Actinospica robiniae DSM 44927: one gene and its partner. The protein of the gene in region 2 interacts with the protein of the main gene of each other region in a pairwise test. Links are inferred from orthologs where the notes say so. Each region holds a gene or a part of one and is shown on either strand. Other genes may lie near its edges.

What was found. Proteins that work in one complex are often made in the same cells at the same time.
Region 1: the proteins of sufU (region 2) and ACTRO_RS29190 interact in binary tests that used the Escherichia coli proteins (3 or more experiments, as listed by UniProt). The link is inferred for Actinospica robiniae DSM 44927 from one-to-one orthologs.

What each region holds. Positions count from the first base shown.
Region 1 is NZ_KI632511.1:6,805,489-6,810,764, reverse strand. The notes cover bases 2,406-5,276. They hold ACTRO_RS29190 (cysteine desulfurase family protein), read right to left. Parts: upstream 4,506-5,276; coding sequence 3,306-4,505; downstream 2,406-3,305. Other genes in these bases: ACTRO_RS29185 (electron transfer flavoprotein subunit alpha/FixB family protein), read right to left, coding at 4,597-5,276; ACTRO_RS29195 (Uma2 family endonuclease), read right to left, coding at 2,621-3,199; mnmA (tRNA 2-thiouridine(34) synthase MnmA), read right to left, coding at 2,406-2,581. Also shown: ACTRO_RS29215 (methionine synthase), read right to left, coding at 1-446; ACTRO_RS29210 (hypothetical protein), read left to right, coding at 572-1,060; ACTRO_RS46160 (DUF4190 domain-containing protein), read left to right, coding at 1,060-1,470; more of mnmA, read right to left, coding at 1,478-2,405. UniProt on the Escherichia coli protein: Master enzyme that delivers sulfur to a number of partners involved in Fe-S cluster assembly, tRNA modification or cofactor biosynthesis. Catalyzes the removal of elemental sulfur from cysteine to produce alanine.
Region 2 is NZ_KI632511.1:7,652,749-7,660,444, forward strand. The notes cover bases 1,823-4,707. They hold sufU (Fe-S cluster assembly sulfur transfer protein SufU), read left to right. Parts: upstream 1,823-2,972; coding sequence 2,973-3,443; downstream 3,444-4,707. Other genes in these bases: ACTRO_RS32975 (cysteine desulfurase), read left to right, coding at 1,823-2,949; ACTRO_RS32985 (iron-sulfur cluster assembly protein), read left to right, coding at 3,447-3,797; ACTRO_RS32990 (GNAT family N-acetyltransferase), read left to right, coding at 3,869-4,396; ACTRO_RS32995 (helix-turn-helix domain-containing protein), read right to left, coding at 4,421-4,707. Also shown: Fe-S cluster assembly protein SufD, read left to right, coding at 1-525; ACTRO_RS32965 (non-heme iron oxygenase ferredoxin subunit), read left to right, coding at 522-854; Fe-S cluster assembly ATPase SufC, read left to right, coding at 858-1,640; more of ACTRO_RS32975, read left to right, coding at 1,642-1,822; more of ACTRO_RS32995, read right to left, coding at 4,708-5,407; ACTRO_RS33000 (rhodanese-like domain-containing protein), read left to right, coding at 5,479-5,964; ACTRO_RS33005 (pyridoxamine 5'-phosphate oxidase family protein), read right to left, coding at 5,978-6,568; ACTRO_RS33010 (SDR family NAD(P)-dependent oxidoreductase), read right to left, coding at 6,616-7,377; ACTRO_RS33015 (SpoIIE family protein phosphatase), read right to left, coding at 7,462-7,696. UniProt on the Escherichia coli protein: A scaffold on which IscS assembles Fe-S clusters. Exists as 2 interconverting forms, a structured (S) and disordered (D) form. The D-state is the preferred substrate for IscS.

The DNA of each region.
Region 1 (5,276 bases), 850 kb from region 2 along the record:
GCCAGCGACTCGGCCAGGTCCCGGCAGGCGCCGCGGTCCGCGAGCACCTTGTCGCCGTGCTTGAGCTCGATCGTGGCCGCGAGCGTCCACGGCCCCACCGCCTGCACCTTCAGCGCGCCGGTGTAGTCCTGGGTGTGCTCCTCGAGCAGGTCCAGATCACGGCGCAGATGGCTGTGCGCCCGCCCGTGGTCGCGGCCCGCCGCGTCGGCCACCCGCCAACCGGACGGAGCAAGCTCCACCGCCAGGTCCACCAGCAGTGCGGCCGTGCGCCCGGCCATGTCCGCCCCCACCCCCCGCGCGGGCAGCTCGGGCAGGTACGGTAGGCCAGGAGCGCCACCCAGGCCGTCGAAAACCAGGCGCAGGGCGGCTCCCAGATCACCGCCCGGCAGCGATCCGACGCCGGAGGCGGCTGGTCCCGGGACCGCGGCCCGGTGATCGTTGGTCATGTCTGCAGAATATCGCTACACCCGCTAAGGCGAATCTGCTCCGAAAAGAGCGGCGGATCAGGGCGGGCTATGCAAAACTCTGTCATCCGACGGGTGAGGACTTCGACCGGCTAGCGTTGAGAGGGGTGATCCGCGTGCAGACCATGTTCTTCACCGCCACGGCCGCGGAACTGTCTCGGCTCGTCGGCGCCTGGAGCCGCGGTCGTGACGCGGTGGCGGCGGGCGTGCGGCTGGCCTTCGTGGACGCGGCGGACCTCGATCCGGCCCAGCTGCTGGAACTCGACACGCTGGCGACCGGGCACGACCCGGTGAGCGTGCGCGAGGCGCTGCTGACCCCGGCGCGGGAGCTGGGCCGATGTGCCGCGCTGGCCCCGGGATCGCTGGCTCAGGGCACTGAGGAGCAGGTGGTGCTGACCGTGCGCACCCCGCTCTACCGGCAGCTGGCCGGGTGCGGGGACCGGCGGCTGATGGAGCTGGCCCGGCTGTGGCAGGTGCGCACCTGGGGCACCGAGTGGAGCGCCGAGCGCTACGCCGGCCTGCTGCGCGGGCTCTCGATGCTCTCGGAGCTGGCCACCCGCGAGTACCGCGGCGTGTACGTGCGCTTCGACGTCTGATGTCGTGGTACGTACCGCTCGGCCCGGAACCCGAGGACGCCCGGCCGTGGCCCGGGCCCGAGCCCGAGGACGCGATCCCGAAGCCGCTGCGCGCGGAGAAGGCCTCGCCCTCGACCGTGCCGGGCCTGGCCTACGCCGCGCGCAGGTCCGGCGCGAGCACGAGGACGGCCGCGGCCGTGCGGCTCACCAGGATCAACGTGTGCTCCCTGCTGTCGCTGGTCCTCCTCGTGCTCTGCCCGCCGGCCGCGATCGTCTTCGGCGGCCTGGGGCTGCGCCAGATCCGCCGTTCGGGTGAGCGCGGATTCGGCCTCGCCGTCTTCGGCATCGCCGCGGGCGCGCTGCTGACCCTGCTGCTGGCCCTGGCGGTCTTCGTCCTGTTCGTGCTCTTCGCCTTTCCGCCGCAGCAGTGAGGACGAATCAGGCGCCTGCGACCGCGTCGGCCCGGCGGGTCGCGGTGATCGTGGCCGAGCCGATGACGCGGCTGCCGTCGTAGAGCACCGCGGTCTGTCCCGGCGCGATGCCGCGCACGGACGCGGCGAACGCCAGCATCACCACGCCGCCATCCGCGTCGTAGCGGGCCGAGGCCGCGACCGGCTCGCCGTGCGCGCGCAGCTGGACCAGGCAGTCGAAGCCGTCCCGGCCGACCGGCCCGCACCAGCGCACGTGCCCGGCGTCGAGCGCGTCCACCGCGAGCTCCTCGGCCGTGCCCACGGTGACGGTGTTCTCGACCGGCGAGATCTCCAGCACGTAGCGCGGGCGCCCGTCCCCGGCCGGATCCCCGATTCGCAGGCCCTTGCGCTGCCCGATGGTGTACCCGTACGCCCCCTGATGCTCCCCGACCACGGCGCCGGAGCTGTCCACGATCTTGCCGGGCGCGGTGCCGAGGCGCTCGGCCAGGAACCCGCGGGTGTCGCCGTCGGCGATGAAGCAGACGTCGTGCGAGTCCGGCTTGTCCGCGACGGCGAGCCCGAGCCGCTCCGCCTCGGCGCGCACGTCGGTCTTGAGCGAGTCGCCGAGCGGGAAAAGCGCGCCGGCCAGCTGCCGGGCGTCGAGCACACCGAGGACGTAGGACTGGTCCTTGGCCGGGTCCAGAGCGCGATGCAGCTCCCGCCCGCCGTCCGGCCCGTCCACGATCCGCGCGTAGTGCCCGGTGCACACCGCGTCGAAGCCGAGCGCCTGCGCCTTGTCCAGCACCGCGGCGAACTTGATCTTCTCGTTGCAGCGCAGGCAGGGGTTGGGCGTGCGCCCCGCGGCGTACTCGGCGACGAAGTCGTCCACCACGTCCGCGTGGAAGCGCTCGGCCATGTCCCACACATAGAACGGGATGCCGATCACGTCGGCGGCCCGCCGCGCGTCGCGCGAATCCTCGACGGTGCAGCAGCCGCGGGCCCCGGTACGGAAGGACTGCGGGTTGCGCGAGAGCGCCAAGTGCACCCCGGTCACTTCATGCCCCGCCGCCACCGCGCGGGCGGCCGCCACCGCCGAGTCGACTCCGCCGGACATCGCTGCTAGTACTCGCATACCTCAAGGGTACGTGAGCCGGACAGGGGATTTTTCGTACTACCGGGACGGGACGCGCAAGGGGATGTCGAGGGCGAACGGGACGTCGGTCACCAGTCGGCCCACGTGGGCGCGCTTCCACTCGAACCGGTCGCCGACCAGCCGGTGCTCGTGCACCACCGGATCGTCGTCCTCGCCACGCTCGATCAGCCAGAATGAGGCGATGCCCATCATCGCGTACATGGCGGGCTTGTCCTCGCGGTCGCGCTCCTCGGATTCAGGCGAGACGACCTCGGCGGCGAGAACGATGTCCTGCGGGAGATAGACCGACTTATCCAAGTCGAAGGCCTCGGCGCGAACGATGGAGATGTCCGGTTCCGGAGCGGATCGCGGACTCTTCCGCACGGCCATTTCCCGGAGCACGCGGTATGCATCCGGCGCCTGCTTGAGCAATTCGCCTTCGAGCATCCGGACGATAACCAGATGCCAGCTCTTCTGCGGGCTCATGACGAGCGCCCCCCGGATCAGCTCGGTGTGCTTCGGCAGATCCGGAGGGAGGTTCTCGAGCGTCCAGCCATCGGGCGGCGTAGCCGGCAACACCGGGGCGTACATGTCCCATTCCTCCTCGTCGTTCGCCATCTTTCCGAACCTTTCTACGAGGGTCTCGCCTTATCTGTGCCGCAATCCGCTGAAGATCACACCATCGGGTGATCAACGACGCCGGGCCTTCGCCCCCTGCGACGCCTCAGCTCAGCCCGGCGGCCCGGGCCCGGCTGACGACCGCGGGCAGGGCCTCGAGCAGAGCGTCGACGTCCTGATCGGTCGAGGTGCGGCCGAGCGAGAAACGCAGCGAGCCGCGGGCCAGTTCCTCGCTGCGGCCCATGGCCAGCAGGACGTGGCTGGGCTGGGCGATGCCGGCCGAGCAGGCGGAGCCGGTGGAGCAGGAGATGCCGCGGGCGTCGAGGAGGAGCAGCAGGGAGTCGCCCTCGCAGCCGGGGAAGCAGAAGTGCGCGATGCCGGGCAGCCGGTCGGCGGCCTCCGGCTCGGGCCGCGCGTCCGGCTCGGGCAGCGCCGGACCGGAGAGCACCGCGCCCGGGACCGCGCGCAGCACGCCCTCGATCAGCCGGTCCCGCAAGGCGCACAGCCGCACGTACTCCTTGGGCTGCTCGGCCCGGGCAGCGGTGACGGCCGCGGCGAAGCCGGCGATGCCGGGGGTGTCCAGGGTGCCGGAGCGCACGTCGCGCTCCTGGCCGCCGCCGTGCTGCAGCGCGGTCAGCTTCGTCTCCCGGCCCAGCAGCAGCGCGCCCACCCCGAGCGGGCCGCCGAGCTTGTGGCCGGTGACGCTGAGCGCGTCGAGCCCGCTCTCGGCGAAGTCCAGCGGGAGGTGGCCCGCGGCCTGGATCGCGTCGGAGTGGATCGGCACGCCGTGCCGGTGCGCCACCTCGGCCAGTTCGCGGATCGGCAGCACCGTGCCGACCTCGTTGTTCGCCCACATCAGGGTGACCAGTGCGGCGGTCTGCGGGTCCTCGGCCAGCGCGGCGTCGAGCGCGGCCGGGGCGACCGAGCCGTCCGGGCGCACCGGCAGCCAGTCCAGCTCGGCGCCCTCGTGCTGCTCGAGCCAGAACAGGGCGTCGAGGACGGCGTGGTGCTCGATCCTGGCCGCCACGATCCGCACCCGGCGCGGGTCCTCGGCGCGCCGGGCCCAGTACAGGCCCTTGACCGCGAGGTTGTCGGCCTCGGTGCCGCCGCCGGTGAACACCACATGGCTGGGCCGGGCGCCGAGCGCGGCGGCCACCGCCTCGCGCGACTCCTCCACGACCCGGCGCGCGGCGCGGCCCGGGCCGTGCAGCGAGTTCGCATTGCCGACGAGCGCGAACTGGGCGTTGACCGCCGCGATCGCGTCGGGATGCATGGGCGTGGTCGCCGCGTGGTCGAGGTAGGTCATAGCGAGCTTGATTCTAGACGCCGGGGGAACACACCGGAGCCCCGCATCCGCCGAGGTCGGCGGAGGCGGGGCGGCGGTTTGCCGGGCGGCGTTACTTGCGCTTGGCGATCTCTTCGGTGGCCTGCGGGACCACCGCGAACAGGTCGCCCACGACGCCGTAGTCCACCAGCTCGAAGATGGGGGCCTCGGGGTCCTTGTTGACCGCGACGATCGTCTTCGAGGTCTGCATGCCGGCCCGGTGCTGGATCGCGCCGGAGATGCCGCAGGCGAGGTAGAGCTGCGGGGAGACGGTCTTGCCGGTCTGGCCGACCTGCGACTGGTGCGGGTACCAGCCGGAGTCCACCGCCGCGCGCGAGGCGCCGACGGCGGCGCCGAGCTGGTCGGCGAGGGCCTCGATGACGGAGAACTTCTCGGCCGAGCCGACGCCGCGGCCGCCGGAGACCACGATCGCGGCCTCGGTCAGCTCGGGCCGGTCGCCCTTGGCCACGGTGACCTTCTCCACCACCCGGGCCAGCTTGGCCGACTCGGTCAGGGTCACCTCCACGTCCACCCGTTCGGCCGCGGCCGCTTCGGGGGCGGGCGGCGTGGCGTTCGGCCGCATGGCGATGATCGGGGTGCCCTCGGTGACCGAGGCGTGCACGATCGAGGAGCCGCCGAAGATCGACTGCTCGGCCACGAACACGCCGTCGGCGACGGTGAGGTCCACGGCGTCGGTGAGCACGCCGGAGCCGGTCTTGATCGCCAGCCGGCCGGCCACCTCCTTGCCCTCGG
Region 2 (7,696 bases):
GGCGGCGACCTGGTCCGGATCACCCCGAACGTGCGCTACAGCGCTCCCGGCGGCGACGTCGAGCTGCTCGGCCTGTACTTCGCCGACGACGGCCAGCACCTCGAGCACCGGCTCTTCGTCGACCACTCGGTGCCCAACTGCCGCTCGCACGTGACCTACAAGGGCGCGCTGCAGGGCGAGCAGGCGCACACGGTGTGGGTCGGGGACGTGCTGATCCGCGCGAACGCCGAGGGCACCGACACCTACGAGCTCAACCGGAACCTGCTGCTGACCGACGGCGCCCGCGCCGACTCCGTGCCGAACCTCGAGATCGAGACCGGCGAGATCGTCGGGGCCGGCCACGCCTCGGCCACCGGCCGGTTCGACGACGAGCAGCTCTTCTACCTCCAGGCCCGCGGCATCCGCGAGGACGAGGCCCGCCGCCTGGTCGTGCGCGGCTTCTTCGCCGACGTCGTGCGCCGGATCGGCGTCCCGGACCTCGAAGAGCGGCTGATGGCCAAGGTCGAGCAGGAGCTGGCCCGATGAGCCGTCAGCCCGAGTGGCACGCCGTCGGCGCGCTCGCCGACTTCGAAGAGGACAAGCCGGAACGCTGCGAGGTCGAGGACGTCGCCGTGATGGTGGTGCGCACCTCCGGGGGTGAGGTGCACGCGCTCTTCGACACCTGCTCGCACGCCGAGGTGCCGCTGTCCGAGGGCGAGATCGTCGACGGCGAGATCGAGTGCTGGCTGCACGGCTCGACCTTCAACCTGAGCACCGGCAAGCCGTCCTGCCTTCCGGCCGTGGACCCGGTGCCCGTCTACCCGACCAAGATCGAAGGCGATGTCGTCTACGTCGCCACGAATGTGGAGCTCTAACCCATGGCTACTCTGGAAATCCGCGACCTGCACGTCTCCGTCGACGCCGAGGGTGAGCCCAAGGAGATCCTCAAGGGCGTCGACCTGACGGTCCGCCAGGGCGAGACCCACGCGATCATGGGCCCCAACGGCTCCGGCAAGTCGACCCTGGCCTACTCCATCGCCGGCCACCCGAAGTACACCGTGACCGGCGGCCAGGTGCTGCTCGACGGCCAGGACGTGCTCTCGATGACCGTGGACGAGCGGGCCCGGGCGGGCCTGTTCCTGGCGATGCAGTACCCGGTCGAGGTCCCCGGCGTGTCGGTGGCCAACTTCCTGCGCACCAGCGCCACCGCGATCCGGGGCGAGTCGCCCAAGCTGCGCACCTGGGTCAAGGAGGTCAACGCCGCGATGACCCAGCTGCAGATGGACCCGGCCTTCGCCGAGCGCTCGGTGAACGAGGGCTTCTCCGGCGGTGAGAAGAAGCGGCACGAGATCCTGCAGCTCGAGCTGCTCAAGCCGAAGATCGCGCTGCTCGACGAGACCGACTCCGGCCTCGACGTGGACGCGCTGCGGATCGTGTCCGAGGGCGTCAACCGGGTGCGCGAGACCGGCGACGTCGGCACGCTGCTGATCACCCACTACACCCGCATCCTCAAGTACATCCGGCCCGACTTCGTGCACGTCTTCGCGAACGGCCGGATCGTCGAGTCCGGCGGCGCGGAGCTGGCCCAGGTGCTCGAGGACGAGGGCTACGAGAAGTACACCGGTGTGGGGGCCGAGGACGACATCAAGGCGGGTGCCTGACATGACTGTGGATCTCAAGAGCCCCCCCGCGGGCGTCGTACCGCCGGGCACAGGCCTCGACCTCGAGCGGATCCGCAAGGACTTCCCGATCCTCGAGCGCAGGGTCGGCGACGACCGTCCGCTGGTCTACCTCGACTCGGCCGCGTCCTCGCAGAAGCCGCGGCAGGTCATCGACGCGATGGCGGACTACTACGCGAACCACCACGCGAACGTCCACCGCGGCGTGCACGCGCTGGCCGAGGAGGCCACCGCGCTCTACGAGGGCGCCCGGGACAAGGTCGCGGCGTTCATCAACGCGCCGGACCGCAACGAGGTGATCTTCACCAAGAACTCCTCGGAGGCGCTCAACCTGGTGGCGAGCGTGCTCGGCTGGGCCGGCGAGCCGTACGGCCTGGGCAAGGGCGACCGCGTGGTGATCACCCAGATGGAGCACCACTCGAACATCGTCCCGTGGCAGCTGACCACGCAGCGCACCGGCGCGGAGCTGGCCTGGCTGGGCCTGACCGACGACGGGCGGCTGGACCTGAGCAACCTCGACGAGGTCATCGACGAGCACACCAAGGTCGTCTCCGTGGTGCACGTCTCGAACATCCTCGGCACGATCAACCCGCTCGAGCGGATCGTCCGGCGCGCCCACGACGTCGGCGCCCTCGTGGTCGTCGACGCCTCGCAGTCCGCGCCGCACCTGCCGCTGGACGTGCAGGCGCTCGGGGCCGACTTCGTCGCCTTCACCGGCCACAAGATGCTCGGCCCGACCGGCATCGGCGTCCTGTGGGGCCGGGCCGAGCTGCTCAACGAGCTGCCGCCGTTCCTCGGCGGCGGCGAGATGGTCGGCGTGGTCACCATGGAGGGCTCCACCTACGCCCCGATCCCGCACAAGTACGAGGCCGGCACGATGCCGATCGCCGAGGCGGTCGGGCTGGGCGCGGCGGTGGACTACCTGACCGCCCTGGGCATGGAGAACGTCGCCCGGCACGAGCACGAGATCGTCGAGTACGCCCTCGAGCGGCTCGGCGGCGTCGAGGGCCTGCGCATCATCGGCTCGAGCGACCCGGAACATCACGGGGCCGCGATCTCGTTCATCCTCTCGGTGGAGGGACTCGGCGAGGTCCACCCGCACGACGTCGGCCAGGTGCTCGACGAGCAGGGCATCGCCGTCCGGGTCGGCCAGCACTGCGCCCGGCCGGTGTGCGTGCGCTACGGCATCCCTGCCACCACGCGCGCCTCGTTCTCGGTCTACACCACGAAGGCCGAGATCGACGCGCTGGTGGACGGGCTCGAACAGGTGAAGCGGTTCTTCGGAGCCTGAACAAGGGAGAGGAGGGTGAGGGCGTGAAGCTGGAGTCGATGTACCAGGAGATCATCCTGGACCACTACCGCAACCCGCACCACAAGGGCCTGCGCGACGATTTCGGCGCCGAGGTCCACCACATCAACCCCACCTGCGGCGACGAGGTGACGCTGCGCGTGCACCTGGACGACGGCAGCAGGGGTGGGCAGGCCGTCATCAAGGACGTCTCGTACGAGTCGCAGGGCTGCTCGATCTCGCAGGCCTCGGCCTCGGTGCTGGCCGACCTGGTGATCGGCAAGAACGTGTCCGAGGCGTTCGAGCTGCACGAGGCGTTCCTGGAGCTGATGCAGTCCAAGGGCGAGCAGGAGGGGGACGAGGACGTGCTCGAGGACGCGGTGGCTTTCGCCGGCGTCTCGAAGTTCCCGGCCCGGGTCAAGTGCGCCCTGCTGTCTTGGATGGCCCTGAAGGACGCGACCGCGCAGGCGCTGGCGCGCAGCACGAAGGAGAGTTGAGCAGTGAGCGAGCAGCAGACGCAGCAGCAGGAGCCGGCGGCCGGTGTCGCGGCCGTGGAGGACGTCGAGGAGGCCCTGCGCGACGTCGTCGACCCCGAGCTCGGCATCAACGTCGTGGACCTGGGCCTGATCTACGGCCTGACCGTGGACGAGGGCAACGTCGCGATCATCGACATGACGCTGACCTCCGCCGCGTGCCCGCTGCAGGACGTGATCGAGGATCAGATCCGCAGCGCCACAGCCGATCTGGTCACCGACTTCCGGGTGAACTGGGTGTGGATGCCGCCGTGGGGCCCGGACAAGATCACCGATGACGGCCGGGACCAGCTCCGGGCGCTCGGCTTCAACGTCTGACGCTCCGGCGTCAGACCGGGCCGGGCACCGGCCCGGTTGATCGTCGCGCGGGCAGATGGCAGGATCCTGTCATGCCCAAGCTGACCAGACCGCACGCCCGTTTCCACGCCTCCTTCCTCGCCACGCTCGCCGAGTTCCGAGCGGCGGGGCCGCTTTCCGACTGGGCCGCGCGCATCGATCACGAGGCGGTGCGCGCCCCCTCGGGATTCTCGGCGTACATCGACAGCCTGCACGCGCGGCGCACGCCCGACTCGGTCGCGGCCGAGGGGCCGGTGCCCGAGTCGAGTCTCTTCTGGTCCGAGGGCGACGAGTTCCTGGGCCGGATAGCCATCCGGCACCGGCTCAACTCCCGGCTCGAGGTCATGGGCGGCCACATCGGATACGTGATCCGGCCGGGCGCGCAGGGGCGTGGGCATGCCACGGCACTGCTGCTCGCCGCGATGCCCGTCGCCTACGCGTTGGGCGTCGACGACGCTTTGCTGACAACGGATCCCGACAATCACGCTTCGCGCCGGGTGATAGAGAAGTGCGGTGGCCGGCTCGTCGATCAGAAGCCTGGTCACTGCTACTACCGCCTGCGTACCGGTCCCGGCGCGTGATGCGGGCAGCGGCTCGCCGCCGGCTCAGCGACGGAAGGTCCGGCGGTAGGCCGAGGGCGCGGTGCCGACCGCGCGGGTGAAGTGGTGGCGGAACGTGGCCGAATCGGCGAAGCCGACGGCGGCGCCCACCTGCTCGATCGGCGCGTCGCCGGTCTCCAGCATCGCCCGGGCCGCCGCAAGGCGCTGATTCACCAGCCAGCGCAGCGGCGAAGTGCCGGTGGCGCGGGCGAAATGGCGGATGTAGCTGCGCGACGACATGCGCGCGACCTCGGCCATCTGCGCCACCGAGATCGGGTGCGCGAGGTTCTCCATGGCCCAGTCCAGCGACCGCGCGACCCCGTCGTCTTCCGGCACCGGCCGTACGGCCGCCTCGATGAACTGCGCCTGTCCGCCTTCTCGGTGCGGCGGCAGCACGAGCCGCCGGGCCACCGAGTTGGCCACGGCCGAACCGTGGTCCTGGCGGACGAGATGCAGGCAGAGGTCCAGCCCCGCCGCGCTGCCGGCGCTCGTCAGCACCCTGCCTTCGTCGAGGTACAGCACGTCCGGGTCCAGATGCACCTTCGGGTACCGCGCCGCGAATATCCCGGCGTAGCGCCAGTGAGTGGTCGCGCGCAGCCCGTCGAGCAAGCCCGCCTCGGCCAGGGCGAAGGCGCCCGAGCAGATGGACACCACCCGCGCACCTCGTTCGTGCGCCTCCCGCAGCGCGTCGACGAGCGCCTTCGAGATCTCGCCGCGCACGTTCGGAACAGCGGTGACGATCACCGTGTCGGCGGCCGCGAACTGCGTCATGTCGTGCTCTGCGAGCAGGCCGAACCCGCCCATCGCCCGCATCATGCCGGTCGTCTCGGCGCACGCCTCGAAGGTGTACCAAGGCACGTCGAGCTCCGGTCTCGGCAGGGCGAAGACCTCGGTCACGCAGCCGACCTCGAACACGGATATCCCGTCGAAGAGGTAGACGGCGACGGTCGGACCCGTCGCTTCCGGACGCAGGCGCGGCGTTTCGAGCAGCATGGCGTGATCTTAGCGAACCCTGTCGTTCGCGCCACTGTCGCGGGGAAGGGAGCTCCCGGCATGCTGAGCTCATGACGACGACGATGGAAACGCAGGCGGACACCATGGCGGATATGCGCAACGCGGCGGCGGTCGCGCACTTCGCGGCCAAGCTGGAGTTCGAGACCGACGTCTCGGACGTGCACGCGGAGCTCGCGGACGTTCAGGCCGGTGCCCTCCCCGGGTTCGTGCTGATCGACACCCGGTCCGAGCAGGCCTGGAACCAGGGGCGGATCCCGGGCGCGGTGCATCTGCCCACCGGGCGGATCGCGGCGGAGGCGGCCGCGCTGATCCCGGCGGGCACGCCGGTGGTGACCTACTGCTGGGGTCCGGGGTGCAACGGCTCGACGCGCGCGGCGCTGGAGTTCGCCCGGCTCGGCTACCCGGTCAAGGAGATGATCGGCGGGTTCGAGTACTGGGTGCGCGAGGGCTTCGCGTACGACACGGCGTGGGGACGGCGCGAGCCGGCGGTGGACCCGCTCACGGCGCCCGCCGACGGCACGGCCTGCGCGTGCTGACGGGTCCCGGAGCTCAGGCGGCCGGCCTGCGCCGCACGTCGGTCGGGAGCGGATGGTCGGGCTCGAGGCCGGGCAGGCCGTCGATGCTCTTGTCGTTCACCTCCGCCACCCGCCGCGCCCACTCCGGCGCCGTGCGGCGCTCGTGGTAGGTGTCCAGCACCGGGCGCTCGCTCTGGATCTCCATGTACGGCACCGCGTATCCGCAGGAGGTCTGCGTGCTCTCCACGTCCACCACCACGATGCCGCGCGGGCTCGGGTGGGCGAGGTTGAACTGCGGGGCCAGCCGCTCGAACTCCGGGTCGTCCGGCCGCAGGTACCGGCCCTTGCCGTAGAGCCGGACGATGTTGGACTCGCGGCCGAACGAGCAGAACATGATCGTGATCCGCGGGTTGTCGCCGAGGTGCGCCTTCGTCTCGATGCCGCTGCCGAACAGCTCCAGGTAGGCGAAGGTGTGCTCGTCGATGACCTTGAACGTGTCTTTATATCCTTTTGGTGACACATTGACCCGCCCGTCGCCCAGCGGCGCGGTGGCGACGAAGAACATGTGCTGCTTGTCGATGAACGTTCTGATCTTCGGGGTGATGTCGTCGAAGCGCTCGGCCACGGCTGTCGCGTCCTCCCAGTCCTCCCGGCCCACGGACTCCCGGCCCGTTACGGGATCTCGGTCGGCCTGACCATGATCTCATTGACGTTCACGTGGCGCGGCCGCGTCACCATGTAGCCGATCGCGTCCGCGATGTCCTGCGGAGCGAGCACGTCGAACCCCTCCTGCCGGCCGAGGATCGTGCTCCGGATCTCCGGGCGGTTGGAGTCCGGCAGTTCGGTGCGCACGGCGCCGGGCTCGATCACGCTCACGCGCACGTGCCGGCCGGCCAGTTCCTGGCGCATCGACTCGCTCAGCCCCACGACGCCCCACTTCGTCGCGTTGTAGACCTGGCTGCCGGAGCGGGTGGTGCGGCCGCCGATGGAGCTGAGGTTGACCAGGTCCGCCACCCGGCGCGGCTCCTGCTCGGCGGCCTCGAGCAGGTGCGGGAGCGCGGCTTGGGTGCAGTACAGCAGGCCCATGAGATTCACGTCGACCATCCGCCGCCAGTCCGCCGTACTCGCGGTGGTGGTGGGGCCGAGCAGCATGACGCCGGCGTTGTTCACCAGGATGTCCAGCCGGCCGAAGTGCTCCACCGTCCGCCCGACCGCGTCCACCGCGGCCGGCTCCCCGGTCACGTCGGCCTCGATCGCGAGCGCCTCGCCCCCGCCCGCGCCGATCTTGGCCACGAGGTCGGCCAGCCGGTCCCCGCGCCGCGCCACCACGGCCACCCGCGCGCCCTGCTCGGCCAGCGCGAGCGCGGTGGCCTCCCCGATTCCGCTGGAAGCGCCCGTCACCAGCGCCGTGCAACCGGTCAGTCTGCCCGTCATCGGCCCGTCCTTCATCCCGTACTGAATCCGACATCGAAGATTCTATCGGGACGGCGATCGAACCGGCGGGAGGTCCGGGCGGGCCTAGGTCAGCCGGGCCAGCAGCAGCGCGACGTCGTCCTTCCAGGGGCCGCGCGGACGGTTGGCCGCGAGCAGGTCGTCGGCCAGGGTCTCGAGCTTCTCGTCCCGCTGTCCGTCGAGCACGCCGCGGCACCGGGCCAGACCCCGGTCGAGGTCGTTGTCCAACGACTCGAGCAGGCCGTCGGTGCACAGCAGCAGCACCGTGCCGGGCTTGTACAGCTGCTGCCACACCGGGTAG